Regions from separate parts of the Fictibacillus sp. 5RED26 genome, predicted to be linked through region 2. Evidence: predicted binding sites of a transcription regulator. Region 2 holds the regulator's gene; the other holds the start of a gene.
What was found. The regulator Rex, encoded in region 2, represses fermentation and respiration genes when NADH is low (regulators of the CRP and FNR family bind a similar motif). The targets are predictions, from matches to a motif close to TTGTGAAATATTTCACAA.
Positions count from the first base shown of each region.

Region 1 (15,500 bases), on a different contig from region 2:
TATTCATGGCTAATGATAGCTTAAGCTTATTCGTTCACAGTTTCTTCATAACCGTATTCATCGCAAACGTTGTTTTTGCTCATTATGCAGCATACATCGTATGGGGCCGTCCATATTTGGCGAAGCGCAAGATGGAAAAAGCTAAATATTAATTTAAATTTTAATCCCCTCTTTTTAGAGGGGTTTTTGCATTTATTGGTATTTTTTCTCATTCAAATATCCTGATATACTCTTTCCTACCACTGTCTAGTACCCCCTCATCTCCTATAACCTATATATCCCGTTTTTCTTCTGTTTTCTTCACTTTTTGCTTGTTTTCTACACTATCTCATCAATACCTGTTGTGTTTAAATCTCACCATGTTATACTCGTTACCGTTGAAATTTTGATCGGAAAAAGTTGATATAACTTACAAAACAGGAGTGATTTTTAACACATATGATATTAAATGAATCAAAAAACAAACGAATTGTTATTAAAATTGGATCTAGTTCTTTAACGAGTAGACTTGGTGATATTAGTAGACATAAATTAGAGCGACTTGTTGATGAGGTCGTGAAATTGAAAGATGAAGGACACGAGGTGTTGCTCGTATCTTCCGGCGCAGTTGCCGCAGGGTATAGACGTTTAGGTTGTTTGAACCGTCCGACTTCCCTAGCCGAAAAACAAGCGGCTGCATCAATAGGACAAGGTTTATTAATGGAATCTTACTCTGAACGCTTTATCTCTCACGGTTATACCGCTTCACAGATCTTAATTACGAGAAGCGACTTTTCTGATCGTGATCGGTATCATAACGCTCGAAATACAATCAACGTTCTTTTAGATCGCGGAATCATACCAATCGTCAATGAAAATGACACAGTTACAGTAGAACGACTTAAGTTCGGTGACAACGACACCCTTTCTGCTAAAGTGGCAGGACTTGTGGATGCCGATCAGCTCATCATTCTCTCTGATATCGATGGCCTGTACACGGATGATCCTCGAAAAAATCCTGATGCAAAACTCCTAACAAAAGTTAGTGAAATCACACCAGAAATTGAGGAATCTGCAGGAGAACCCGGAAGTGCAGTGGGTACAGGCGGCATGCGTTCAAAGATCGATGCAGTTAAAATTGCGATGGCATCTGGCATTTCATCTTTCCTTGGGAATGCAACATCACCAGATATCATTCACAAAGCAGTCATCGGCAATGCTAGAGGAACATACTTTGTCCCTGGTAAAAATGAATTCAACCTGGATACGAAGCGTCAATGGATTGCTTTCCATTCTGGTCCAGAAGGTGAAATTGTGGTCTCAAATAAAGCTAAACAAGGCATTGATGAGCTCAAAAGCCTTTATCCTACAGGCATTCGTTACGTAAGTGGTCATTTTAAAAAAGGGTCTGTGGTTCGTATTAAAGATTTAGATGGAAATGAAGTTGGTCTTGGTGTTTCAAATTATTCTTCTAAACAGTTAATCAAGATTAAAGGTATCTCTCGAGACGAGCTAGCTGATGTAGGACCTGAAGAAGCCATCAATAACAATGATTTAGTCTGCCATACTCGTTTGGCAGTTCCCATTCACTAATATATCGTTACGAAAATGTGATTTAAAAATACAAGGAGGCGTTGGATGAGTACTTTTAAAAGTACAACCAAAAATATCGATGTGAAAGGCCAAGCAAAGTTAGCACAGGAAGCTTCAAAAAAGCTCGCACTGCTTAGTGAAAAAGAAAAGAACGAAGCATTATTTGTGATTGCAGATACGTTAGAAAGAGAAACAGATTACATCTTAGAAGAGAATGAGAAAGATTTAGTTAACGGGAAGGAAAATAATTTTTCAGAAGCCTTGATGGATCGCTTGCGTTTAACAGAAGATCGCGTTAAAGAGTTTGCAAACGGACTACGCGAGGTTGTGAAGTTAAAGGATCCTGTAGGTGAAATCTTGTCTGACTGGACACTAGAAAACGGATTAAACGTAGAGCAAGTTCGTGTACCTTTAGGTGTAATTGGTATGATTTATGAGGCACGACCAAATGTAACAGTTGATGCGACTGGACTTGCATTAAAGTCTGGAAACGCCATCGTACTAAAAGGCGGTTCAAACGCTATACACTCAAACTCAGCGATTGTATCTGTCATTCATAAAGCATTAACAGCAACAAAAATCCCAGATGATGCTGTTCAATTTATTGCTTCTACAGATCGCGAAGCGGCGGGTCAATTGTTTACGATGAAGGAGCATATCGATGTTTTAATTCCTCGTGGTGGCGGTAATCTGATTAAAACAGTTGTCGAGAATGCTACAGTGCCCGTCTTAGAGACAGGTGTCGGCAATTGCCACATTTATATTGATCAGTTCGCTGATGTTAATAAAGCTCTCGCAATCATGGAGAATGCTAAAACAGATCGACCAGCAGTTTGTAACGCTGCAGAGACGTTCATTTTTCATGAAGCATGGCTGAATGAGCATGCGGAACAAGTTACTGCTCTTTTTGAAAAGTACGGTATTGAAGTGCATGGTGATGAAAAAGCTGCAGAGTTATTACCGGATGTGATACCAGCCAATGAAAAGGATTGGGCTGAAGAGTATTTAAGTTTGGCTGTAGCAGTTAAAGTAGTTAGTTCTGTCGAAGAAGCTGTCTCTCATATTGAACGTTATGGCACAAAGCATTCAGAAGCGATCGTGACAGAAAATGCAGAGAATGCCGTTGCTTTCTTAAACAGTGTTGACGCAGCTGCTGTTTACCATAACGCGTCTACCCGCTTTACTGATGGGTCAGCGCTTGGGTTCGGTGCTGAGATCGGTATTTCCACGCAAAAATTACATGCTCGTGGTCCAATGGGTCTACCAGCACTAACGACGATTAAATATCGTATGACTGGTGACGGGCAGGTTAGATAATTTTTATGTGAGCAGTCCCTTTTTTGGGGGCTGTTTTTTGTGTGTTTTTGTAGAAATAAAGAAGGTAAAGTTAGGGTGGTCAGAGAATGTTTTTAAAAAGGAGGTCTTATATGTTAGTTAAAGATCGCGGAAAGTCTATAAGGATAAGAAAGCTTGAAGTTATGCAACGAAGAGTGATTAAGCTTCATCCCAAATATTTAACCATGGAAGATGAATTAAGCGGTAGGTTAGCCGGACATTTTGGCGAGCAGTCAAATGACTACTTTTTAAAACCTTTCCGGGACTTTTCCGTTATGCACGACCTGAGGCTTACAGCGCACGAAAGTTATTTTCAGATCGACACCCTGCTTCTCTCCCCTCGTTATCTCTTAAACCTCGAAGTGAAATTCATTACCGGAACCTTGGTTTTTGACCATCTCAACCAAGTCATCAGAGTAAAGGATGATGGATCCGAAGAAGCTTTTCGAAACCCTATTTTCCAAGTAAAGCGCCAACAATCTCACCTTATTGAATGGATGACAAAGAACCGTATTCCTCCCATTCCCGTTCGCTCGCTAGTAGTCATGAGCAATCCGAGAACCATTATTAAAGCACCACCCTCAAATAAAGATGTACTTCATTATATTACCCATAGTCCCTATTTGCAGGAGAAAATTAAAGTGATTGATAAGATGTATACGGACGAGAAGCTGACGATAAAAGAAGTCACTAAACTCTCCAATATGCTTGTTCGACATCATGTCCCTGAAAACCCTGATCTTTTAAAAAGGTATGGTATTGAAGACAAAGATATTATCAAGGGTGTTTATTGTACGGAGTGTTTTTATTTGCCTGTGGTGCGAAAAAAAGCTGTTTGGCTTTGTCCTAAATGTTTGAATAAAAGTAAAGACCTTCACCTTTCTTCACTTTCTGATTATGTACTTTTGTTTGGGAAAAACATCACTAATAAAAAGTTATGTGAGTTTCTGTGTCTTTCATCCAGACATACAGGGAAGCGACTACTTAATGAAATGAACTTACCTCATACTGGTGGAAAGAAAGGGAGAGTTTACACACTACCTGATCCGTATTGAGATTATTCATGAGTCGATGACAAACTTTTTAAATCGCTCACAAACTTCTGGAATCGCTCATAAACTTCTCGAATCGCTCACAAACTTCTCGAATCGCTCATAAACTTCTGGAATCGCTCATAAACTTCTCGAATCGCTCATAAACTTCTCGAATCGCTCACAAACTTCTCGAATCGCTCACAAACTTCTCGAATCGCTCATAAACTTCTCGAATTGCTTATAAACTTCCTGAATCGCTCATAAACTTCTCGAATCGCTTATAAACTTCCTGAATCGCTCACAAACTTCTCGAATCGCTCAGAAACTTCTCGAATCGCTCACAAAATTCTCGAATCACTCACAAACTTCTCGAATCGCTCACAAACTTCTCGAATCGCTCATAAACCTCTCGAATCGCTCATAAACCTCTCGAATCGCTCATAAAACTCTCGAATCGCTCATAAAACTCTCGAATCGCTCACAAACTTCTCAAAATGCTCACAAACTTCTCGAATCGCTCACAAATCGACAATTTACTTAATACAAACACGTCCAAGAACCAATAAACACAAAAAACCTCTTGCTAAAAGATCAATCCCTTAGCAAGAGGCTTTAACATACAAATTCTTATTAATGACTCCCATGATCACCGTGATCACCAGAATCATGTTCACTTCCGCCACCATGAGAACCGTGATCTTCATGATTCTCAGTGTTCGGTGCGTGCTGATGCTTATCGTGCTTCGCGTGACCTGCTGTCATAACCCAAACAGAACCGATTACGATAACAATCGCAACGAATGCTGCAAAGAGGATGTTACCGATCTGTACGCGGCTTGTAAGGTTACTCTTCGTAGAGTTCTCTGTTACGTGCATGAACATCAAGAGCTGAAGAGCAGCTTGTAGGAACGCAAAACCAAAAATGATAATTAAAATCCAAGTCATCGAAAGATCTGTTTCAAGCGCAATCCATAGTGCGAATAATGTTAGCACGATGGATAACACAAAACCGATTAAATGTTTCCACGGAAAACCGTGGTGTTCATTAGCTGCAGTTTTACTAGCCATTATGCATCACCATCCCCATCAGATAAACGGCTGTGAAGATAAAGATCCACACTACGTCTAAGAAATGCCAGTATAGACTGGTGATGAAAACTTTTGCAGATGTAGCTGGCGTTAAACCGCGCTTCGCTACTTGAATCAAGACCATCGTTACCCAGAAGATACCGAACGTTACGTGGGCACCGTGAGTACCGACAAGAACGAAGAATCCTGACCATGCTGCACTTGTACCAATATTAGCACCTTCATGAATGAAGTGTAAGAACTCTTCAATCTCAAAGTAAAGGAATCCAAGACCAAGACCTAAAGTGATGGCCATCCAAGTGATCAAACCTTTTACATTTTGACGACGCATCTCATGAACCGCAAGTCCACAGGTAAAACTACTTGTTAAGAGCAAGAAAGTTTGGATCAACAAACTCTTTACTTCGAATAATTCACCTGGTGATGGACCATCAGCGATACGATGTTCTAAAACCATATAAGTTGCAAATAATGTTGCGAACAACGCAATTTCTGCCCCGAGGAAAATCCAGAAACCGAGAATATTTAAACGCCCAGTCTCCGAACGATACTCTAAAGGCGTGTTGGGGTCGTGTGTTTCTGCATGTGCCATTTTTTCACGCCTCCTTATTTAGAAATCTTTTCTGTTTCGATTACTTCTTCAACACTTACATAATAACCATCATTATACTCAAATGAACGATAGATCAATGTTGCAAATACACCAATCATTCCGGCGATCGCCATCCACATCCAGTCGAATACCATTCCGAAGCCGGCAACAAAGAAGAAGGATGCCATGATGAATGGAACACCAGAGTTACTTGGCATATGAATCGGTTTAATATCTTCAGCTTTTAACTTCTCAACTTTTCCAGCTTGCTTCTGTCTCCAGAAGTGATCAAGACCTGTTACTTCAGGAATCTTAGCAAAGTTATAGAATGGAGGCATTGCTGTTGGAGTAGACCATTCTAAAGTACGGCCATCCCAAGCATCTCCAGTTGTTTCACGCTTCGCGTAACGGAAGCTGTAGTACATGTTGTAAACAAGGATTAAGAACGCAATTCCCATCATGAATCCACCGATTGTAGATACCATGTTCAATGGACCCCAGCCAGACTCTTCGCTGTACGTGTAAACACGACGAGGCATACCGTCTAGACCAAGGAAGTATTGTGGAAAGAAACATACGTTAAATCCGATTGTGAATACCCAGAATACCCATTTACCGATACGTTCGTTCAGTTTGTAACCAAACATCTTCGGATACCAGTAGATTAAACCAGCGAAACAAGCAAATACTGTACCTGCGATCAACACATAGTGGAAGTGAGATACTAGGAAGTATGTGTTGTGGTACTGATAGTCAGCAGCAGCCATAGCTAGCATGACACCTGTAACACCACCGATTACGAAGTTCACGATAAATCCGAGTGACCAAAGCATCGGGGTCGTAAACTGAATCTTACCTCTGTACATCGTAAACAACCAGTTAAAGATCTTAACCCCAGTCGGTATACCAATCGCCATCGTTGTGATGGAGAATACAGAGTTAACAAGTGCTCCTGAACCCATCGTAAAGAAGTGATGGACCCAAACCAAGAAACTGTATCCTGCGATTAAAAGCATAGACCAGATCATGGCTTTGTAACCAAATAGCGTTTTTCTAGAGAACGTAGAGATGATCTCTGAGAACATACCAAACGCCGGTAGAATTACGATATATACCTCTGGGTGGCCCCATAGCCAGAAAAGGTTCGCCCAAAGCATATCCATTCCCGCTCCTTGCAGAGTGAAGAAATGGCTGCCGAATAAACGGTCAAATGTCATAAGTGCTAGTGCTACAGTAAGGATCGGGAAAGCGAAAATAATGATTACCATTGTTACAAGTGATGACCAAGTGAACATCGGCATACGGAACAACGTCATTCCCGGTGCACGCATCTTAAGGATCGTAACTAAGAAGTTAATCCCTGTTAAGAGCGTACCAATACCTGCAATCTGCAGACCGAGCAGATAGTAGTTCTGCCCAGGTCCTGGACTGAGCTCGTTACTCGCAAGCGGCATGTAACTCGTCCAACCTGCTGATGGAGATCCACCAATAACGAATGAGATGTTGAACAACATCGCACCAATAAAGAACGTCCAGAAACTAACTGCGTTTAAATAAGGATAAGCTACGTCACGTGCTCCAATTTGCAATGGAACAACAACGTTAATCAAACCAATCAAGAACGGCATCGCCATGAAGATGATCATGATCGTACCGTGTGTTGTAAAGATTTCGTTATAGTGCTGCGAATCGAGGAACTTAGCCTCTGGAACTGCAAGCTGTGTACGCATTAAGAGGGCATCTACCCCACCGCGGAACAACATTAATACAGCGGAAACGATATACATGATACCAAGTTTTTTATGGTCAACTGTTGTAAGCCATTCGTCCCACAACCATTTCCACTTTTTATATTTAGTAAGATAGAACAGGATACCCACCATCGTTAATACGATGGATACGTCAGCACCATATATCATCGGGTCGCCTGTTACGAAAAATTCATCCCATTTCATATTGAAATGCCTCCTCTGTTAATGGGCATGAGAATCCCCATGAGACTCTGATTCTGATTCTTCTAGCTTCTTCATCTCTTCTTCACGCTTTTTCTTTTCTTCCTTCGCTGCTCTTGAGTGAGGAATCTTCTCTTCATAACCTAAACGTTCGCGAGCATCTAGCGCGTACTCAGCGTTTGTAGCATGGTCTACCCAATCTAAGTGAGTAGAAGAGAAAGTCATTTCTTTCACGTGACCAGGAAGCATCAGCTTGTCATACTGCCCCTTTGAAAGTTCAGGAGCATCAGCCTTCGTTTCACTCGCCCATTTTTCAAACTCTGCATCAGACATAGCCATCACATCAAACGTATGATTAGTGAATCCTTCTCCTGTAAAGTTGGAGTTACGTCCTTCATACGTCCCTTGCTCGTCAGCTTGCAGATAAAGCTCTGTCTCCATGCCAGCCATCGCATATTTCTGACCACCTAATTGAGGTACCCAGAATGATGCCATTGAATCGGCAGAAGTCAGCTTGAACAAAACAGGCCGATCTTCAGGAATATGAAGATAGTTAACTGTTTCAATATCTTGCTCTGGATAAGAGAATACCCATTTCCAGTTTACAGATGTTGCATGAATCACCAACGGCTTTTGATCTTTCGATTCTTCAGGAGGTCCTTCAAGAGAATAGATACTCTTTACCGTTGGAATCGCTAATGCAATAACGATGATGATAGGAATGATCCACCAAATCGTTTCAAGAAGATGACTTCCTTCATTATCTGGATCATAGCCTTTATGGTTTTTGCGATCACGATATTTATAAACAATAAAAGCAGTAAGTGCGTAAACAACTATTAGGATAAATAACATAAACCAGATGGAATACATGATCAGATCCCTCTGTTCTGCTCCTACAGGTCCTTTTGGATCTAAAACAATCATATCGCTGCAGCCGCTAAGCATAAATACGGCCATCAATAACCCGAATGTAAAAAACGGCTTCAACCGTCGCATCACCAGGTCCACCTTCCTTTCTCTATTTACAAGCATTTACTTTTGCCTAATAAAAAACGAACCAAGAGTGATTATAGAGCATTGTGAATTAAATCACAATGTAAAACATAGGCAAAAATTTAAATGACAAAAACCTTTGCTTTCATAGTACCAGAATCCTAATAAAAGTGACTCTATCCACAACAAATGTCACGATTACTTCAAATAAAGCTCACAACTTTATCACAGTTTCGACATAGAATGTTCACGATTTTGGAAGAGACTTCTTTCATTGGTAAAGACTCATGAGCTTTTTAAAAGTTCAGTTTTTACTTTTTACCCTAAATTCCACCAACGTACACCTGCCTATGTAAATTTTTCAATTAAAAAACGACCTTGCCTATATAGACAAGATCGCTCATTTTTTTATATCTTATGCACTTACTTCAACTTGATTTTCGGTGTCATTGTAAACATTTGTATCAAGCTGATTTTGCACCTTACTTGTTAATAATCCTGATGTCATCGAACCACTTACGTTAACAGCGGTACGGCCCATGTCGATTAATGGCTCAACTGAGATCAATAGACCTGCTAAAGCGATAGGAAGATCCATTGCGGAAAGTACAAGTATGGCCGCGAACGTTGCTCCACCACCAACACCTGCTACACCGAACGAACTTAGTGCTACGACTACTACAAGCGTCAACAAGAACGATGGAGACAACGGATCGATTCCAACTGTCGGAGCGATCATAACGGCTAGCATCGCTGGATAAATTCCAGCACATCCGTTTTGTCCGATAGAAAGACCGAATGAACCTGAGAAGTTTGCGATTCCGTCAGGCACACCCATGCTCTTTTGCGTACGAATATTTAACGGAAGTGCTCCTGCACTCGTACGAGAAGTGAAAGCAAAGGATAGTACCGGGAAAGATTTTTTCATATAAGTAATCGGGTTTAATCCTGCAAACGTTAAAAGCAATAAGTGAATGCCGAACATGATCAACAAAGCTACATATGAAGCAATAACGAACTTACCTAGCTTTGCGATTGCATCCATATCACTCAGTGCAACTGTTTTCGTCATGAGCGCGAGAACCCCATACGGAGTTAGACGCAGAATCAACGTTACTACTCTCATGATAACCGCATAAAACGCATCAACAATCTTAGCAAAAAGCTCTGCATGCTCCTCTTGCTTACGTTTTACCCCTAAATAAGCAACGCCCAGGAATGCAGCAAAGATAACTACAGCGATGGTCGAAGTCGGACGAGCTCCTGTGAAATCTAAGAATGGATTAGCTGGTAATAATGATAGAACTTGTTGCGGAAGCGTCAGATCTTTTACCTCTGCAAACGTACCTTCCATCTGCTCACCACGAGCCGTTTCTGCATCTCCTTGCTCGATCTGCACAGCTTCAAGATCAAAAACCGTCGAAGTTGCAATTCCGACAACAGCGGCAATTGCAGTCGTACCTATCAAGATTCCTATGATCAATCCACTAAGTTTTCCGATATTTCCTTTTAAGTTCAGACGCGTAAACGCTGAAAGGATTGAAATAAATACAAGTGGTACAACGATCATTTTTAAGAACGTTACATAACCGCCACCGACTAGATTGAACCAGTCAGTCGATTTAGCAGCAACCTCAGAGTCTGCTCCATATCCGTACTGAAGTCCGAGTCCGAACAAAATCCCTAGACCTAGCCCCGTAAAAACACGCTTAGAGAAAGAAACGTGCTTTTTTTGCATGTAATACAAAACACCCAATAGTATAAGCATAATTGCAATATTCGATAAAACTAAACCAGTAGTCACCTACAAGCCCCCCTTTAGTTAACTAAATTAAATTAATACAATAAAACCTATCTGTCAAGTAGGGATTACGAGCAGGATATTTTTAGCAGCCACCTCCTCAAACAAAAAATGACAAGCTTTAATAAAAGTAAGCGAGTCATTAGTGTGTTTATGCTTTAGTCACAGGTGAAATATTTAGTTGTGATTCAGATATATTCAACTTAAAACTAAGATATGCTTGTTTTTGTAACAAATTCTTATGACTTGGTGCTAAATGTAATATCTTCGCGTGCTTTATTTCATTCATAAACACACCTCTTCATGGGCAAAATATTCTCTAAAGAGATGAGGAGTGAAAAATATGGCACGCGGAAAATCGTTTGAACATAAAAAACAAGGTCATCCAGGAAGGTTTCCTGATAACACCCTTCAAAATCGCCTGGTTGAAAAGTCTGATGAAACAGATTCAGTAAACCTTGCAACAAAAGAAGCATTCAAGAACCGAACTGGTGAACAAGAATAGATCGCATCATGGCACTCTTGGAAAATCTTCCATGGGTGCTTTTTCTTTTATAAGATTACGCATGCACCTATTGAGTTCCTTCCCCATTCAATACTATAATCAAGAGGGTACAAATTACTGACAGAAAAGGTGTTATATAGATGAGTATTTTAACGGTGCAAGGCTTAAGCCATGGTTTCGGCGATCGTGCCATATTTAATGATGTTTCCTTCCGCCTGCTTAAAGGTGAGCACATCGGATTGATTGGTGCGAACGGTGAAGGTAAATCAACGTTTATGAATATTATTACAGGTAAATTAAAGCCTGATGAAGGTAAAGTAGAGTGGGCAAAAAAAGTACGTGTAGGCTATCTTGATCAGCACACGGTCCTTCAAAAAGGCATGTCGATTCGCGATGTATTGAAAAGTGCATTCCAATACTTGCTCGACATGGAAAACGAAATGAACAGCATGTACGAAAAAATGGGTGAAGCAACACCTGAAGAGCTTGAAAAGATGCTTGAAGATGTTGGTGTCATTCAAGATACATTAACAAACAACGACTTTTACGTGATCGATGCAAAAGTTGAAGAGATCGCGCGCGGACTTGGTCTTGATGATATCGGTTTAGATCGTGACGTACATGATTTAAGTGGTGGACAGCGTACGAAAGTATTGCTTGCTAAGCTTTTATTAGAAAAGCCAGAGATTCTATTGCTGGATGAGCCAACAAACTATCTGGATGAACAGCATATCGAGTGGCTGAAGCGTTATTTGCAGGAGTACGAAAATGCGTTCATCTTAATTTCGCATGATATTCCTTTCTTAAACAGCGTAATCAACTTGATCTATCACATGGAAAATCAGGAATTAAACCGTTATGTAGGAGATTACGATCACTTCAAATCCGTTCATGAGATGAAAAAATCTCAGTTGGAAGCAGCATTTAAGCGTCAACAGCAAGAGATTGCCGGATTGAAGGATTTCGTTGCACGTAATAAAGCACGTGTTTCCACTCGAAACATGGCAATGTCTCGACAGAAGAAACTCGATAAAATGGATGTTATTGAACTAGCCAAAGAAAAGCCAAAGCCAGAGTTCAACTTTAAAGAAGCTCGCACGCCAAGCAAACTGATCTTTGAAACGAAAGATCTTGTTATCGGTTATGACGAGCCACTTTCTAAACCGTTGAACCTTCGTATGGAACGCGGTCAAAAAATTGCTTTAGTCGGTGCGAACGGTATCGGTAAAACGACATTGCTAAAAAGCATTCTTGGTGAGATCACGCCTGTTTCAGGTTCCGTTGAGCGCGGTGAAAACCTGGAGATCGGTTACTTCGAGCAAGAAGTAAAGTCAGCGAACTACAACACATGTATTGATGAAATCTGGAGCGAGTTTCCTGGCTTCTCTCATCATGAAGTTCGTGCTGCTCTTGCGAAGTGTGGTCTAACGACAAAACACATCGAGAGTAAAGTAGAAGTGCTGAGCGGTGGAGAAAAAGCGAAGGTTCGTCTCTGTAAGCTCATCAACCATGAAAACAATGTTCTCGTTCTCGATGAGCCGACAAACCATCTAGACGTAGAAGCGAAAGACGAGTTAATGCGTGCACTGAGAGCTTTCAAAGGCAGTGTGCTGTTGATTTCCCATGAACCTGAATTTTATAAAGAAGTGGCTAATGACGTCTGGAACTGTGAAAGCTGGACTACAAAAGTATTTTAATTCTGAGACCCTCACATTGGTGGGGGTTTTTATTATGTAGATTATTTGGGCAGAGGGATGGTATAGGTTGCGGCTTTTCTTGAGCCGTTGGGCTTCAGTTTCATACTATACAGGAGTTTTTTTACGGATGATTGTGATTCCATGTGTAGAAACGAGCGTAGATCTTTGTTTTTGACCACAGGACTAAACAAAAGTGCATAATCAATGATTGCTTTTTTATGAGCATCCATATAAGTTTTGGAACACCTTGTACACAACCAGTTTCTTTTTATTCTAATTAATGCGACCTGCGTACAGTTCGGACAAAAAACGCCTGTTAAAATTTCATGGCGATAAATATTGAACAATTTTAGAATGTCAGGATTATGCGAAGTATGTTCTCTTAAGAGCAGAGAAGAAATTCTTTTTATATCTCGCTTTTGAAGAATAACTTCAGATTCTAACTTTTCAATTTCTTTTATTTTGTTAGGTAAGGTCCTACCTCTTATAATTTTTTTTGCGTTTGATCCGTACTTTGGAGAAATTCGAATATAAGATTTTGGATTCGTGATTACAACTAGGGTATGAATCGGCATTAGAGGAAATTTGTGTCTGAATAGCCATTTAGACAAATGTTTCTTTTGTATTTCAACTTGATTTATAGGGTCTGGGAAGGTTTCATCTATCCCTTCTCTAGTACGTACAATCTGATCATATTGATGATCAAAATACAAATTTCCTATTAAGTTCTTAATTTCAATTATGATACAAAATCTTGGGTGGAGAATTAATGCGTCTAGTTGGAAATAAAGTTGGTTGTTATCGTATCTGGGGATTCGCAAATCGTGGAAAATGTGGTAATCATCATGTGGTAATTCAGAAAGGAAATAATCTAGCGTTAACTCTCCTCTAAAGCCTGCTAGGTATTTTCTATAGTTGGTCTCAATCAGTTGCTTCTGCGTTTGACTTGGGAGAATTCTTTCTAGTAAAACTTCAAATTTTAATAGTTTAAGCGGTTTCGTTCTAGGTTTTTTAATCAATTTATCTCTCCCTCTTATACTTGGACATGAACAGTTGATTCGCTAACTATGGTGTAGAATCCTTTTTTAGTAATAGATATTTTTATAGGCCCTAAATTTGGTTTTATAGGCCGTAATTTTCTATTTATGGGCCTTCAAAAAATTTTATGGTCCTTCAAGTAATTTTATAGGCCTTCAAAATCATTTATAGGCTTTTCGACAAATAACGCCAACCGCCGCCCCTTCCCACAAAAAAACACCTCCTGCTAACAGCAAGAGGTGCCCACCCAATCAACTATCCAACTCTTCCACTAACAGAGAAAGCTCTTCCCATCGCTCCATTGCGGCTTCAAGCTCGCTCTCCACTTTTTTCTGCTCTGCCATAAGCTCGCTGATCTTGCCAAAATCGCTGCCAGCAGCGACGATCTCAGATTCAATCTGCTCTTTTTTCTCTTCTAAGTTCATGATTCGTTCTTCAATCGTATCCCAATCTTGTTGATCTTTGTACGACAGCTTTTTCTTCTTTTCCTTACGATGCTGTCCAACTGTTTCCGTCGGTTTTTCAGAGGCTTCTTTCTTCACCGCAGCAGCCATTTCATCACGCTCTTTTTTCTCATCCATATAGTCCGTATAGCTGCCTTGAAATCTTTCAACCTCTGCGTTCCCTTCGAATGCGAGAAGATGATCGACAACCCGGTCTAAAAAGTAGCGGTCATGGGAAACCGTCAACACTACACCAGGAAAATTTTCTAAATACTCTTCTAAGATCCCTAAAGTTTGAATGTCCAAATCGTTTGTTGGTTCATCCAAAAACAGAACGTTCGGCTCTTCCATTAACACTTTGAGCATGTATAAGCGGCGTTTCTCTCCACCTGATAACTTCCGAATATACGTATATTGCATATAGCGAGGAAACAGGAAACGTTCGAGCATCTGTTCAGCTGTAATCGACTGGCCATCTACTGTCGTGATAACCTGTGCGGTTTCTTTGATATAATCGACAACCCGCAAGTTGCCGTCGAGTTCTTCGTGATCTTGTGTGTAGTAGCCAATCTTAACCGTTTCCCCTACTTGAACAGAACCAAAATCAGGAGTCATTCTACCTGCTAACATATTTAACAAAGTAGTTTTCCCGCTTCCATTCGGTCCGATAATTCCAAGTCGTTCACCCGGAACGATCAGATAGTCGAGGTTTTTAACTAGCTCTTTTCCATCTAAACTTTTACTCAACCCTTCAACTTCAATCACTTTTTTACCAAGTCGTTGAGACCCGATCGCAAATTCAACAGAGCCCTTAACTGCTGGACCAGTTTCTTCCTGCAAACTCTCTACACGTTGAATTCTAGCTTTTTGTTTTGTCGTTCGTGCTTTTGCACCACGGCGCAACCAGGCTAATTCGCGGCGTAGAGTATTTTGCCGCTTATCTTCGTTCTGCAGAGCGATTTCTTCTCGTTCAGCTTTTTTCTCCAAGTATGTTTCGTAATTTCCCTCATATACATATAGCTTCCCATTATCGAGCTCGAAGATATTGTTAGTTACGCGGTTTAAAAAATACCGGTCATGGGTAACCATCAGTAAGGCGCCTTTATAGTTTCCTAAGAATGTTTCTAGCCATTCAACTGTTTCGTTATCAAGATGATTTGTTGGCTCGTCCAAAATGAGCAAATCAGCAGGTTGAATGAGTGCTTTTGCAATCGCTACTCGCTTCTTTTGTCCACCGCTTAAATGCTTCAATTGACGAGAAAAATCACGAAGACCAAGCTTAGTAAGCACTGTTTTCGCGATGGTGTTTGCTTCCCATGCCTCATTTTCATCCATCTTTTGCTGACTGTACATTAAACGCTTCAGCTTCTTTTCGTTGGACGGATCCGATTCCAGATCGAGTAAGGCTTGCTCATATTCACGCATCGTCTTCATGATGAGAGAATC
Region 1 is NZ_JACZDU010000005.1:180,944-196,443, reverse strand. Features, by position in the region: gene IHV10_RS17800 (spore morphogenesis/germination protein YwcE) at 1-152, shown strand, start outside; gene proB (glutamate 5-kinase) at 439-1,572, shown strand; gene IHV10_RS17790 (glutamate-5-semialdehyde dehydrogenase) at 1,618-2,889, shown strand; gene IHV10_RS17785 (nuclease-related domain-containing protein) at 3,000-3,962, shown strand; gene qoxD (cytochrome aa3 quinol oxidase subunit IV) at 4,572-5,009, opposite strand; gene qoxC (cytochrome aa3 quinol oxidase subunit III) at 5,002-5,622, opposite strand; gene qoxB (cytochrome aa3 quinol oxidase subunit I) at 5,637-7,577, opposite strand; gene qoxA (cytochrome aa3 quinol oxidase subunit II) at 7,596-8,576, opposite strand; gene IHV10_RS17760 (L-cystine transporter) at 8,986-10,338, opposite strand; gene IHV10_RS17755 (hypothetical protein) at 10,715-10,876, shown strand; gene IHV10_RS17750 (ABC-F family ATP-binding cassette domain-containing protein) at 11,017-12,573, shown strand; gene IHV10_RS17745 (nuclease-related domain-containing protein) at 12,615-13,592, opposite strand; gene IHV10_RS17740 (ABC-F family ATP-binding cassette domain-containing protein) at 13,863-15,500, opposite strand, start outside.
Region 1: a site for Rex is predicted at 8,655-8,672, ahead of qoxA (cytochrome aa3 quinol oxidase subunit II). Genes of this name have one in related genera too.

Region 2 (15,500 bases):
TGATTATCACACATGGATGGACTCATGCCAAATAATCGAACATTATTGGATTGCATAGAGCCAGGGTAAACTCTAATGATTGCAGGAACTAGCCCCTTACTATCTTTAGGTAGTAGTAGAGCTCCCCTCAACTCTTGATGCTCACCCTTCCAACGAATGATTTCCGAAGAACCAAACGTATCTGTCTCTAATTTTGATAACGTTACATCAGTACTACTTTTAGATGCAACATCAAATACCCTTATTGTTGGTGGAAGATCAGCATCCTGAAATAGATAAGCTATTGTTTCTGTCATGTGGTCACAATAAGCAACTCCACCTTCAAACCATGGAAGGTGCCCTTTTGGTTCTTCAAGTATTTGATTGGCTACTCCTGTAACACAATCAATGTTCCAAAATCCATCCCTTACTTCTAAAGGTTCATGAGTCTGAACCACAATTTGGTTATCCTTAGTGATCGGAAACCCTGCAACAATAATGCGTCCTTCCGACAAAGAAAAGTGATTTAGCGAACCAGAAGTTGAACGATAATACCATAGCTTTCCTCCTGCAATCATGACTACATCATCATTACTTGTTACTTTTGGTGATTCAAAATCATGCCCTAAATGATTTGTTTTATCTTGGAATAATAGCTCATTTGTATTGGTAATTGTGTTTGCAACCCATAAGCCTCCATCTGACAATGGCCCGCTTGTAGTGTAGTAGATAGATGTATTGTCGTTTCCCCAACTAAAACTTACACCATACATCATATGTATTTTTGAAGAGACACATTTTACCTCAGTTGTATCGCTAGGATTGAGTGGGCATATCCATAATTCAAAAATATTTTGTTGGGTATTCCTATTTTCTTCACCCAAACAATGCGTGAAAGCAAGATAGTTACCATCTGTTGAAAGTTTCATCCCTACTGGTCGCAACCCTTTACAAAGAGTTGTAACACGTTGACTCTCAACAGAAATCATACGAATGTCTGCCCGATAACGATCAGCCCAGTTATTTAGATCTTCAATCACTTCTCGATCAGAAATGTCACCTGTATCAAATACCTTTACCTGTTGTGGTAGTTTAGTATGTGATCCAGACTCTTCCCAATTCGAGTAAAAATCATTTTCATTTATTGGTGTGTCAGGCATAGTTTTTATAATGATTTGTTTGCCGTCTTTTGTCCAAATTGGTTTTTCGAAGCCAAAGAATGGCCGAACGACTAAATCTGCAGCTAAATGAAGACTATGGTTTGTAGAATCCCATAACCATAAACGGGCCTTTCCTCCAATATCCGCAAAAAAAGCAAGTGTCTTACCTTCAGGAGACCATACTCCCGCCCAGCTACTATTTGCCTCTGGAGCAATCGGAAATGCTTCACCTGTATTCAAATTACAAACCCATTGTGTTGTTCCTTCAACAGCCATCGAAACACCATTCGACCTCTTATCTACTGGCTCTCCATTTACACAAAGTGCTAACCAATTTTTATCACTGGACATAGACATATGTACTAAGGCAGCGGGTTCAATGACATTCATTAAGTCTGATATTTTCATTTACTTTGTAATTTCCTCCATTGCTGTATCAAATCTAGTAAGTATAAATACTACTAGTTTTATTATTTTGACAAACTGCTGTTGTATCCTCTTTAGTAAAAAACGTGTGTAGATGATAAGATTAAAATTCCGTCAAATCATTAATAACTCTGGAATTTCTCCTTAATTGCCTTTCATGTTGCTTTCTACCTTCTTACGCAGCTTTTTTCCTTCTTCTGAATCATACCCACCGTACATAACCTTCTCAATAAAGTTACGGTTAAAAAACACATTATAATCGGGAGAAATATTACCTTCCGGGTACGGGACCGCTATGTAATCATATTGTTTTCCAGTACTTACTTGAATTTGATTGTAGCCATAAATCATGACGCTTTTCTTCATCTGCTTTAACTTTACGACTGTGCCAATGGGCAGAGGCTTGGATTTATCAAGCTTCTCTTTTTCGGAGCTATTTTCTTTCGCATTCGTACATCCTACTAAAAGTAAAACAAGTATAAACATAAATGCTAGTTTGTTTCTATTTTTAATCAGTATCATTTTTCATTGTTCCTTTTCAGTTTAATTTTTAGGGTCAACTTTTTCAGTGTTTAAAGAAATTAGTATTTTGTGCAGGCTAATACTTTATTTCTTTCATTTATACAATAAATAGTATAATAAAGTTCCTTAATTATCCAATGAATAATATAAAAAAAGCTTCTTATAAGTTTAATCAACTTATAAGAAGCTCCTGGTAAATCCTTTATTTCAGCAAAATGCTAGCTAGCATTCCACAGTTTTTAAACTCACAAACCCACTTGGGTTTTGTGGGCGTTATTACATCATGCCGCCCATTCCACCCATGCCCATGCCGGACATGTCAGGCATTCCGCCGCCAGCGTTTTCTTCTGGCTTATCCGCGATTACTGCTTCTGTTGTTAAGAACATTGCAGATACGGATGCTGCGTTTTGTAGAGCTGAACGTGTAACTTTTGTTGGGTCAACGATTCCGGATTCGAACATGTTTACCCACTCGCCAGTTGCTGCGTTGAAGCCGATTCCGATTTCTTCGTTCTTCAGACGCTCAACCACTACAGATCCTTCAAGACCTGCGTTGTGTGCGATTTGACGAACTGGCTCTTCTAGTGCACGAAGTACTAGTTTCACACCTGTTAACTCGTCGCCAGTCGCTTCTACTTGAGCGATCGCTTTTAGCACGTTAACTAGAGCTGTACCACCACCGGATACGATACCCTCTTCAACCGCTGCACGCGTTGAGTTAAGTGCGTCTTCAATACGAAGTTTACGCTCTTTCAGCTCAGTTTCTGTAGCTGCACCAACTTTGATTACTGCTACTCCACCAGCTAATTTCGCTAAGCGCTCTTGTAATTTTTCTTTATCAAACTCAGAAGTTGTTTCTTCGAGTTGTGCTTTGATTTGGTTAACACGAGCTGCGATTTTAGAAGAATCCCCAGCACCTTCAACGATAGTTGTGTTTTCTTTTGTAACCACAACTTTAGAAGCTGTACCAAGCTGCGTGATGTTCGCAGTCTTAAGGTCAAGACCTAGCTCTTCTGTGATCACTTCACCGCCAGTTAGAACTGCGATGTCTTCTAGCATTGCTTTACGGCGGTCACCGAATCCAGGAGCTTTTACAGCTACTGCATTGAATGTTCCGCGAAGCTTGTTAACTACTAATGTAGCAAGTGCTTCACCTTCAACGTCTTCAGCGATCAACAATAGAGATTTCCCTTGTTGTACCACTTGCTCAAGAACTGGAAGGATTTCTTGGATGTTCGTAATCTTCTTATCTGTGATAAGGATGTACGGGTTCTCAAGCTCTGCTTCCATCTTGTCAGAGTTTGTTACCATGTATGGAGATGCGTATCCGCGGTCGAACTGCATTCCTTCAACCACTTCAAGCTCTGTTGTGAATCCTTTTGATTCTTCAATCGTGATAACGCCGTCGTTTCCAACGCGCTCCATCGCTTCAGCAATCAATTGTCCTACTTCTTCGTCAGCTGCAGAAATCGCCGCAACTTGTGCGATAGACTCTTTGCCTTCGATTGGTTTAGAGATCGCTTTTAGTTCTTGAACAGCAGCAGCTGTTGCTTTTTCGATCCCTTTGCGAAGTACCATTGGGTTTGCTCCGCTCGTTACGTTCTTTAATCCTTCACGGATCATTGCTTGAGCAAGAACCGTTGCAGTTGTCGTTCCGTCTCCTGCTACGTCATTCGTTTTGCTCGCAACTTCAGCTACAAGCTTAGCACCCATGTTTTCGAATGCATCTTCAAGCTCGATTTCTTTTGCGATTGTAACACCGTCGTTTGTGATTAGAGGAGAACCGAATTTCTTCTCAAGCACAACATTACGTCCTTTTGGTCCAAGTGTTACTTTTACAGCGTTTGCTAGTGCATCAACACCACGAAGCATTGAGCGGCGTGCGTCTTCACTAAATTTAATATCTTTAGCCATGTAAAAACCCTCCCATTAATTTTAAAAGTTAGTGACTTACATATGCTTTATGTTTGATTTATGTAGCTTCAAATTATTGAAGCTTCCCAGTTACCTAACGTTTAGCCTACGATCGCTAATACGTCAGACTCACGAAGAATCAAGAATTCTTTACCTTGGTACTTAACTTCTGTACCTGCGTATTTTGAGAAAATAATCGTGTTGCCTTCAGAAACTTCTAAAGAGATACGCTCGCCGTTATCCGTTACACGGCCCGTACCTACAGCAACAACTTTTCCTTCTTGAGGCTTTTCTTTTGCTGAATCTGGCAATACAATGCCGCTTGCAGTTTTTTCTTCACCTTCTACAAGCTCAATAATAATACGGTCACCTAGTGGCTTTAACAAGTGAAACACCCTCCTTAAATAGTTAAAAGATTTCTTATTAGCACTCTTTGTTAGTGAGTGCTAACTCCATTTCTAATAATAAATAAAACTAAAAAATTTTGCAAGCGAGAAATATAAATATAAATCGAATTACCCGCAAATTCGATATCCTCGCGAGCCCTGCCTATTCTATGTTAAAATGGGTAAGCATATAAAGAGGTATGAAACGTAATTATTTTTAGGGCTGTACGTAAAGGAGAAGGTAATTTGAAGAAAAAATATTGGTGGATCATCTTCATATATATCGTGATGCAATTCTCAGGTTACATTGGGATTCCACTGTTAAATGAACTTGGTGTTCCTAAAAATCAACTTTTTGGAATGTGGGGAACGTTCAGCTTTATCGCGGCTCTTGTTATTATCCTTTACATGCTGATCCCTGAAATGAGAGAACGCCACCGAAATACTAAGCGCGTCTCAAAAGGATCTGCCGTTCTATGGTCGATCATCGGTATTTTCATGGCGTACGCCGCTCAAATTATCGCGAGCATGATCGAGATGAACCTGTTTGGTATTCAGCCTGGATCCGAGAACACGAAGCAACTTGTTGAAATCGTTAAAAACGTTAAATATTTTATGATTGTAACGGCCATCGTTGGGCCAATACTAGAAGAGATCATCTTCCGAAAGATCATTTTTGGCTCTCTTCATAAACGCTTTAATTTCTTTATCTCTGCTTTGATCAGTTCGTTAATCTTTGCTGCTGTTCATGCGGACTTCACACACTTATTAATCTACACGGCAATGGGCTTCACGTTCGCTTTTCTTTATGTTCGGACCCAACGTCTTATCGTTCCGATCGCGGCACACGTTGCCATGAACACGCTCGTTTTGATCATTCAAGTATTATTTGCCGATAAAATCAAAGAAATGGAACAACAGCTAGAAACAGCGCAATTGATTATTGGAGGACTATTATGAAGACATCACCACTGTTTATGGCATTTTTATATCTAGGGATCGGAGTCGTCTTTACGTACTTAGCCGTTCATTACGCAAGCGAGTACGGAATGACAAGCTTCTGGACGATCATCACGATGATCGTAGCTACCTTCGACTACGCGAATGCCATCCGCTATTTCGCATTAAACAGCCACTTAAAAAGAAAAAAGAAGAAATAATATGGGGAAACTGCTTCTTAATGGAGGCAGTTTTTTTTGTTTGTGTGGGATTTGTCGCGGTGGTGCTTTTTGAGGCTGGTCAATGGTGGATATGAGATTGGACAGATTATTGGCTGAAATGGACAGATTATGTGGGAGATTAGATAGATTAAGTTGGAGATTGGACAGATTATACGGCCAATCGGACAGATTAATCTTCGAATCCGACAGATTATCGAACCAAGCACCAAAACGAAGGCTGTTTCAGTACTTTAGGTGACACCTGAGTAGCCCGCAAGCCACTTCAAACGATGCTTTTACTGTCGACTTTTAAGAAAATACTGTCCACTTCTTGAGTTTTACTGTCCACTTTCGATGAAATACTGTCCACTTTTACAAATTTACTGTCCACTTCCCTATTATTACTGTCCACTCCCACTCTCCCATACCACAGCTTCACTCCAACCACACAAAAAAGAGGATTCCCCGCGTGGGTTCATCCTCTTTTTAATCATGATACATAGCTTCTGCTTGTGCTTCTCGTTCTTTTACGAGTGCTTCGACTTCGGCTTTCATTCGTTTTTTATAAGCTGCCTTCGAAATGATGATGCTGATTTCGTATAACAAGATCAGCGGGAACGTAACCATTAAGTGAGACAGCAGCTCTGGCGGTGTAATCAATCCCGCTACTACTAAAATTCCAAAGTAGGCTACTTTTCGTATGCTCTTGAGGAGATCAGGTGTTACGATTCCGAGTCGAGTCAGAAACATGATCAAGACCGGGAACTGGAACAACAGTCCGAACGGCAGTGTGATGTTGAATAGGAATGAGAAGTATTCCTGAATTCCGTATTCGCCTTCTACACTAAGTGCCACGGCGACATTTCCCATGAAGCTGACAACGAAAGGGAAAAGAATAAAGTACGAAAATGCGAGTCCCGTTAAGAAGAGCATGAATGCGATCGGGATGTACATGAGCGTTACTTTTCGTTCGTTCTCATAAAGCCCCGGGCTGATGAATGCCCAGAGTTGGTACAACACCACTGGTGCGGATAGGACGAGGCCGATAAAGAAGGCAAACGTCATGTACACGTTCAGTGGATCGGTTAGATGAAAAGCGTTCATCTGAATGTTCTTTGCAATTGGATCACTTTGCAGATATACAATCACGGGCTTGGCTAAGAAAAATCCAGCGATCAAGAATACGAAGAAAGCTAGGATCGCCCACATGATGCGCTTTCGTAATTCGCCAATGTGACCGTATAGCGACATATTTTTTTCAGAGGTCATAGACAAACATCCTTACTTCTTCAGTTGTTCGCGTTCCTTTTTGCTGTCATCTTCTTCGTCCATCATGCCTTTTGTTGCATTCTTGAACTCGCGAAGCGTTTTACCTGCTGCTTTTCCTAGCTCAGGCAGCTTTTTCGGTCCAAACATAACAAGAGCTGCAAGTCCGATTACCGCGATACTTCCTGGTCCTAACATAACGATTACCTCCTTGGTTTAAGAATAGTTTTTCATAAAATAAACAAGCGATTGCAATTCAACAGCTAAATCGATGTGATGAACACGAATCTCTGGTGAGACGGTCAATCGTGCGGGTGTGAAGTTCAAGATGCCTGTTACACCTGCGCGCTCTAACTGATCTGCGATCGGTTGAGCCGCTCCGACTGGAACAGTCAAGATCGCAACATCAATACCTCGGTTCTTCAGCTCTTGCTCGATGTCTTCTGTGTGATAAATCGGAACTCCAGCAATTTCGCTACCGATTTTAGCCTGGTCTACATCGAATGCGACTTCTATTTTGGTATTGTTATTTTTGGTGAAATTGTAATGTAAAAAGGCAGTGCCTAAGTTACCTACTCCGATTAACGCTACGGTAGTCGTTTCATCCTGGTTCAACGTTTTCGCGAAGAACGACAGCAGATAATTAACATTGTAGCCATAACCCTTTTTGCCTAATGCGCCGAAATAAGAAAAATCTCTGCGGATCGTCGCAGAATCTACTTTAACAGCTTCGCTTAATTCAGCAGAAGACACCCTTTGTTTACCGGAAGATGATAAGTTTTTCAAAAAACGATAATACAAGGGCAGCCGTTTTGCTGTTGCGTGTGGTATTTTTAACTGATCTTGGTTCATATTTGGAGCCCTCCAAGTGTAGAAAGCTTATCTATTCCTATTGTATCATATTTTGTCAGGGCTTGAAGAACGTAGAAAGTCCCCATTCTTGCCTCCTGTTTTCGATTGGAGATATGTAGGCCCGATCACCATTCCCTTATCCGCTGCTTTACACATATCATAGACGGTTAACGCTGCTGCAGAAGCCGCTGTTAACGCCTCCATCTCAACACCGGTGCTGCCTTTCGTTTTCACTTCGACTTGAATGTTTAATTTATACATGCTGTCCGCCAATTCATCCCATGAAAAAGACAGATCAACGCCAGTCAGTGATAACGGGTGACACATCGGGATCCAGTCAGAGGTCTTTTTGGCAGCCATGATTCCAGCGATCTGTGCGACGGCTAGAACGTCCCCTTTTTTAAATCCGTTTTCTTTGATCTTAAGGAAGACTTCTTCAGAAACCGTTACCCCGCTTACCGCTATGGCTGTTCGGTGAGATGTTTCTTTTTCCGAAATATCTACCATGCACGCACGGCCTTCTTCGTTAAAATGGGTAAACTCTGTCATAAAACCCCTCCTCATGATGAATATACACGAAACCGCTTTTATTGTCGTTAAGATTTTACTTGTAATTATTGCAAAATGTTGAACATTCCCTTTGTTGGCGCGAATCTCCAAACTACGCTAAACTACTAGTTAGACAGGGTTATTTGTATTAAGGCTGATACATGATTGTTGAAAGTAGTTGATTTCCGTTCCAGGTGCTTCGCTTTCCGCGGGGCAGGCGGTGAGCCACATTCGTACGTTTCACGTATAAGTGTCTCACCTGCCCACCTGTCCCGCAGGAGTCTCGCACCTTGCACTCCAATCAACTTTACATTGAAGCAATAATTCCAATCATTTTAGGAAGCCATTTAATAAAACCACCCGTTTTCAGAGGTGAAATTACAATGATTATTTTACAAGTTCAGGACGTTACGAAGTCTTTTGGCGCGGACGTTATTTTATCGAATATAAAACTAGAGGTTCAAAAGGGCGAGCGGATCGCTCTTGTTGGGCGGAACGGTGCGGGAAAATCTACGCTGCTTCGGGTGATTACTGGTGAGTATTCCTATGATTCTGGTCATGTCATGATTCCGAAAGACGTGAAGACTGGTTATCTTGCACAAGATGCGGGGCTGGATTCGGATGAGTCGATCTGGAACGAGATGCTCTCTGTGTTTGAAGACCTTCGTAAAAAAGAGAAAAGACTGCGTGAGATGGAAGCGCGCATGGGCGATCCAAAAGTGATTGCGAATGAAGCGGAGTATGAACGTCTCCTGAAAGACTATGATGCGCTTCAGGTTACGTTTAAAGACGAAGGCGGCTATCAGTATGAAGCGGAGATTCGTACGGTGCTTCACGGCTTTCAGTTTGCCGATTTTGATCGCGATACGAAGATCAACACATTAAGTGGTGGACAAAAAACGAGACTCGCACTCGCGAAGCTTCTTTTAACAAAACCCGATCTACTCATTCTCGATGAGCCGACGAACCATTTAGACATCAAAACACTAACGTGGCTCGAGCAATATTTACAGAGTTATCCCGGCGGCATCTTAATCGTTTCCCATGACCGGTATTTCCTCGATAAGATCGTAACGACCGTTTATGAAGTTTCGAGAAAACGATCTTACCGTTTCACTGGTAACTATTCTAACTATCTCGAGCAAAAAGCGGAGCGCTTCGCTCAAGAGATGAAAGAGTTTGAGAAGCAGCAAGATCAGGTTGCGAAGTTGGAAGATTTCATTCAGCGCAACATCGTGCGGGCTTCGACTACGAAACGTGCGCAGAGTCGTCGTAAACAGTTAGAAAAGATGGAATTGAAAGAGCGTCCGGCTGGCGCAGAAAAGTCTGCTAGTTTTTCTTTTGAGATTGAGAGACAAAGTGGGAACGATGTGCTGAAACTTGAAAACGTGAGCACGGGATATGAAGACGGTGAACTGTTATTTAAGAATGTATCGGTAGCGGTTAACCGCCAGGACAGCGTCGCGATCGTTGGACCGAACGGAATCGGCAAATCGACTTTATTAAAAGTGATACGTAAGCAGCTGCCGCTCATATCGGGCGATATACGTTACGGCAGTGGACTCATGATCTCTCACTATGATCAGGAACAAGCAGACCTGCATTCACGCAAGACCTTGTTGAACGAGCTATGGGATGACTATCCGGAAAAAACGGAAAAAGAGATTCGTTCGATTCTCGGACAGTTCCTGTTTAGCGGTGACGATGTGTTGAAGCTTGTAACAGAGCTGAGCGGTGGTCAGAAGGCTCGACTTGCTCTAGCGAAACTTATGATGGAGAAAGGAAACCTTCTTCTGCTGGACGAGCCGACGAACCATTTGGATCTCGACAGCAAAGAGATCCTTGAACAAGCTCTGATCCATTATCCTGGTACGATTCTTTTCGTATCGCATGACCGTTATTTCATCAACCGTATCGCCACGAAAGTCGTTGAACTCGCACCAACTGGGGTGACCGAGTATCTAGGTGACTACGACTATTACACCGAAAAGAAAAACGAGATGAAAGCACGTGAAGAAATTGCCGCTCGCCAGAAAGCTGAGAACGCGGCTAATACTCCTTCTTCCAACCAAGGGAACGGTGCAAAGAACTCGATCGATAAAGAAGCGAAGAAGCTCGATCGTAAAAGGCAGCGCCGTATCGAGGAGATTGAGGGGCTGCTAGAAGGACTCGAAACGAAAATCACGTCGGCCGAAGCTGAGCTTTGTAAACCTGAAGTCTTTCAGGATTATGAAAAAACGCAAGAATTTCAGTCTCAGCTAGATGCTTTGAACGAAGAGATGGAAACGTTGATGGAAGAATGGGAAGAACTTCAGAATGCTTAAATTGAAAGCTGATATCCTTATATAGAGGGATATCAGCTTTTTTTATTCATCTTCAAGTTGGTCTTCGCACATTTCGACATTGCTTCTACACATTTTACAAACAATTTCACGAAGCAAAAGCCCCAAAACCTCTTAAATACGTTACTACTATAAAATATTATCCACAGTTCGATCTGTGGATTTTGCATTTTTTGACGACTTATCCACTTTATCCACACAAACATGTGTATACATGATGTGAATTGTGTATAACACAAACCCTTGGTTTCAAATGTTTCAAAACCATTGTCCACATTATCCACAAAGCTGTGTATAACTTTTCCACAAAAAGAAAGGTTTTTGTGTCGATTTCTGTCGATAACTAAAAAAGCTCTTCTCCTCATTAAAGGAAAAGAGCTTTTTTCTTATTGCGCTTCTAAATCTAACCCCGGTACACCGTTTAACGCCATATCTCCACGCGTTCCTTTTTGGTACGCTACACTCCCTGCAACTCCAATCATGGCTGCATTATCTGTGCATAAGTGGAGAGGAGGAATAACGAGGTCATACTTTGTTCCATTAAAACGGTTTTCTAACATATGACGAAGTCCTTTGTTCGCCGCTACTCCACCGGCCAAGAGGACTTGTTTTACGTTATACTGCTCTGCGGCACGGTATGTTTTTTCCACAAGTACATCCACAACACTTGCTTGGAAACTCGCTGCTAGATCTTCTGGCTTGATCACTTCTCCGCGCTGTGTTGCATTATGAACCGTGTTGATCACGGCTGACTTCAAGCCGCTGAAGCTAAAATCAAGTGAGTTCGGCTCTAGCCACGCGCGAGGCAGGTCAATATTTGCTTCTCCCTCTTGTGCCAGTTTATCGATATGAGGTCCGCCTGGATATGGCATGTTAAGCGTTCGCGCCACTTTATCATACGCTTCACCTGCTGCGTCGTCTCTTGTTTCACCGATTACTTTGAACGTTCCGTGCTCCTCCATCAGAACGAGCTCTGTATGTCCGCCTGAGACGATAAGAGACAACAGCGGAAACGTCATTTCTTTTACGAGTCTGTTCGCGTAGATGTGCCCCGCGATATGATGCACAGGAACGAGTGGCAGACCATGCGCGAAGGCGAACGCTTTCGCTGCGTTAACACCGATCAAAAGAGCACCTACGAGTCCTGGTCCTTCTGTTACGGCAACAGCCGTGAGATCTCCTGGTTTTAACCCCGCTTGATTCAACGCTTCTTCGATCACGACTGTAATCTCTTCAACATGATGGCGTGACGCCACTTCAGGCACAACTCCGCCAAAACGCTTATGACTCTCGATCTGTGACGCGACAACGTTTGCCAACAGTTCTGTACCGTTCTTTACAATCGCTACCGCTGTCTCATCACAGCTTGTTTCTATCGCTAATATCAATTCATCTTTTATCATAATTCCACCCACATGACTAAAGCATCTTCACCATTATCGCTATAATAGTTTTTCCGGATACCGCCTGCTTCAAATCCTAGTTTTTTATATAAATTCTGTGCAACATGATTACTTACGCGTGCCTCTAGCGTCATCGATACAGCGCCATGCATCTTCGCGAGCTTGATCGCTTCTCTCATGAGCATCTCCCCTAGCTTTCTCCCTCTATATGAAGGAAGAATCGCAATGTTCGTAACATGTGCTTCATCCATAACGAGCCAGATGCCGCAATAACCGACCGGCTGAAAGGAGTCTTCGATAACAAGGTAATGAGCGAACTGGTTCTCAACAATTTCTCTGTAAAAAGCTTCTCGGGACCATGGAACAGCAAACGATGCTTGCTCGATTCCAAGGATATCATCTATGTCGCTTACTTTTGCCAGTCTGAATGTATAAGGCTCTCCCATCAAATCCACCCTACTTCCCCTGTGACTTCAGCCAGTTCACTTCTGCTTCTGCCAACTGAAGATAGCTTGGAGTAAACGAATGGATTTCAACCGGTTCGCTCGTCATACCGATACGTCCGAGTTCGCTTGGACGCGGATTGTGATCGGATACTTGTCCAAAAACAGCTTGATCGCCTAACACGTTCTGAATCGTCTCTTTGTGCAGAGGTAAATCGTTCCCGACGAATAATATCTTTTTATCTAGCTCTTGAAGCTTGTCCAACCAATCTTTTAATAAGATGATTCCGTCTTCCCAAAGATTTTGAAACTCTCCTGAATCATTTCTTCCGTAAAGCCCCGTAAAGAGCTGCGTGCGGCGCGCATCGAATAATGGAACCGTATAGCCATCAAAGTATTTCCCGCTCTGAGCGAGCACTTCTAGGCTCGAGATCCCAACGAGTTCTTTTTTCAGCGTCCACGCAAGTGTCTTTGCGATCGTTACACCGATTCTGACACCTGTATAAGATCCTGGCCCTTTCGCCACCACGATGCGATCGAGTTCTGCAGGTTTTACCCCGGTCTCTTTTAATACTTCTTCAATCGCGGGCATCACTCGTATCGAATGATTCTTTTTTAAGTTTGTAATATACTCACCGAGCACTTTTCCTTCATCCAATACCGAGATCCCCATCACAAGATTGGATGTATCTATTGCAAGAACTTTCATTACATAATCTCCTTAACGCGTTCTTCGTATCTGCTTCCGATAGGTTTTAATTTAATCTCGCGCTCATCGTCGCCTTTATGTGAGATCACGAGTTCAAGTCTTTCCTCTGGTAAATAGTCTTCTATAAATACAGCCCACTCGACCACACAAACGCCTTCTCCTGAAAAGTACTCGTCAAATCCTAAATCTTCGTCCGAGTCTTCTAATCGATAAACGTCCATATGATATAGCGGCAGTCGTCCGCTGTATTCTTTAATGATGGTAAAAGTAGGAGAGTTCACTGTACGGGTCACTCCGAGCCCTTTTGCGAGCCCTTTTGTAAAAGTCGTCTTTCCAGCTCCAAGATCTCCAGCCAGTGTGAGTACATCTCCTTTTTGAAGAATAGAGCCCAGCTTTTCGGCAAAAGACATCGTTTCTTCCGCTGACTTTGTTTCGTATTGATAAGTACTCATGACTTCCCCTTACCTTTCCCTAAAATGATTAAATCCTTTTTTCGTAAGAAGTTCCGGCTTGGCGTCCTGTTTATGAAGATAGACTTCTGCCTTACCAGCTTCTCCAACTTTACCGATTTCATAAAGCGGCAGCGCATGTTGTTTGAATGTATCTGACAGCACCTTAAAATCTTCTTCTGACGCCGTCCCAACAAGCACATAGTCTTCCCCACCAAATAACTGGTGGTTGAGCACGTCCGCCTCTGGTAAATCTCTTAAGGACTCACTAACAGGCAGGCTGTTTCTATCTATATGAATGGAAACGTTACTCGCTTCAGCGATCTCATTCAATTCGCTCGCCACTCCGTCACTGACATCGTTTAAGGAAAGGCGAAAACCGCTTCCTGCGAGAAGTCTTCCTTGCTCGATATGTGGAAGGGGCATCTGATGCTGACTTCTCCATTTTTCTTCATTTGCCGTAAAATCAGCATGCCTTGTTTTTACAAGCAGAACGTTGAGTCCTGCCGCTGATTCTCCCGTTGTTCCTGTTACAAATACAGAGTCTCCTGGTCTCGCGTTACTTCTTAATAAAGATCTACCCTTTTCTACTTTTCCAATAACCGTCACTGATAATACTAACGGCCCTTTTGTAGAAACAGTATCTCCGCCTATAAGATCGATTTTGTATTTCATTGCGAGTTCGCTCATGCCACGATAGATCTCTTGCAGCTCTTCCTCCGTCCATTCTGAAGGAATCGCGATCGAGACGAGGTAGAACTGCGGAATACCACCCATCGCAGCAATATCACTCACGTTCACAGCAAGTGCTTTAAAGCCCGTTTGATAAGGAGCCAACGTATTCCTCGTAAAATGAACACCTTCTACCATGGTATCCACACAAACGATTTGATCCAACTTTTCGTTCACCGACCAAAGAGCAGCGTCATCCCCAATGCCTTGAACCACCTCTTTTTGAAAAAAGTGACGAGGCGTGATGCTGTTGATCCATTCAAATTCATCTTTAATCATGGATGTGCTCCTCTCTGGTCTTAACTTTGTTGTTCTTGGAAGTGGTTGATTTCCGTTACAGGTGCTTCGCTTTCCGCGGGGCGGGCGGTGAGCCCCTTGCCGCTTTGCGCCTTTAAGGGTCTCACCTGTCCCACTCGTCCCGCAGGAGTCTCGCGCCTTTCACTCCAATCAACAAATCAATGAAGAAAAATAGTAAAACACAAGTCATATGGGCCATTGCCAAATAAAAATTATAAAAAAGCCTTAGGATCATAATAAAACTCCTAAGGTGACAGTTGTATATTAGTTTAACTTACTTTTAGACATAAAAAAACACGAAACCTTGTTTCGTTTTTAAAAGTGGCGGACCCGACCGGGGTCGAACCGGCGATCTCCTGCGTGACAGGCAGGCATGTTAACCACTACACCACGGGTCCAGCTTAGTATGTAATTGATGTAGTTTATTGCTTTAATAAAAATTGGTTGCACCCAATGGGCACTCCCGATATTTCATGGCTAGACGTTTACTCGACGTAGTTCATGAAATTTAAATTGGTTGCGGGGACAGGATTTGAACCTGCGACCTTCGGGTTATGAGCCCGACGAGCTACCAGACTGCTCCACCCCGCGACGTTATAAAATGTTGTTTTCTCTGGTTTAGATAACAACTTGTTTCGGACATTTATTAATATATCATGTATCTTAGTATGATGCAAGTGTTTTAAAAATATTAGGCACAAGAAATTTTATTTATTTCCTGTGCCCTCTATTTTAAGCCACTTTATCGTTATTCTCAGGACGTTTGTTGAACCCTTTTAAATAGTAGATCGCTGTTAATAAGATCAACCAACAAGGCCCTACGATCAAGGCGATACGTGTATCTGGGAAGTATGCCATGAGTCCGACAACTAAGATTAGGATAGCTAGTGCGATATATGATCCATATGGGA
Region 2 is NZ_JACZDU010000014.1:23,218-38,717, forward strand. Features, by position in the region: gene IHV10_RS22015 (S9 family peptidase) at 1-1,547, opposite strand, end outside; gene IHV10_RS22020 (DUF4176 domain-containing protein) at 1,710-2,087, opposite strand; gene groL (chaperonin GroEL) at 2,364-4,001, opposite strand; gene groES (co-chaperone GroES) at 4,103-4,387, opposite strand; gene IHV10_RS22035 (CPBP family intramembrane glutamic endopeptidase) at 4,634-5,347, shown strand; gene IHV10_RS22040 (YdiK family protein) at 5,344-5,547, shown strand; gene tatC (twin-arginine translocase subunit TatC) at 6,034-6,816, opposite strand; gene IHV10_RS22050 (twin-arginine translocase TatA/TatE family subunit) at 6,829-7,011, opposite strand; gene IHV10_RS22055 (redox-sensing transcriptional repressor Rex) at 7,030-7,665, opposite strand; gene moaC (cyclic pyranopterin monophosphate synthase MoaC) at 7,711-8,214, opposite strand; gene IHV10_RS22065 (ABC-F family ATP-binding cassette domain-containing protein) at 8,598-10,538, shown strand; gene tsaD (tRNA (adenosine(37)-N6)-threonylcarbamoyltransferase complex transferase subunit TsaD) at 10,943-11,959, opposite strand; gene rimI (ribosomal protein S18-alanine N-acetyltransferase) at 11,956-12,405, opposite strand; gene tsaB (tRNA (adenosine(37)-N6)-threonylcarbamoyltransferase complex dimerization subunit type 1 TsaB) at 12,416-13,111, opposite strand; gene tsaE (tRNA (adenosine(37)-N6)-threonylcarbamoyltransferase complex ATPase subunit type 1 TsaE) at 13,111-13,563, opposite strand; gene thiL (thiamine-phosphate kinase) at 13,573-14,571, opposite strand; tRNA gene IHV10_RS22095 (tRNA-Asp) at 14,912-14,987, opposite strand; tRNA gene IHV10_RS22100 (tRNA-Met) at 15,104-15,180, opposite strand; gene IHV10_RS22105 (amino acid permease) at 15,322-15,500, opposite strand, start outside.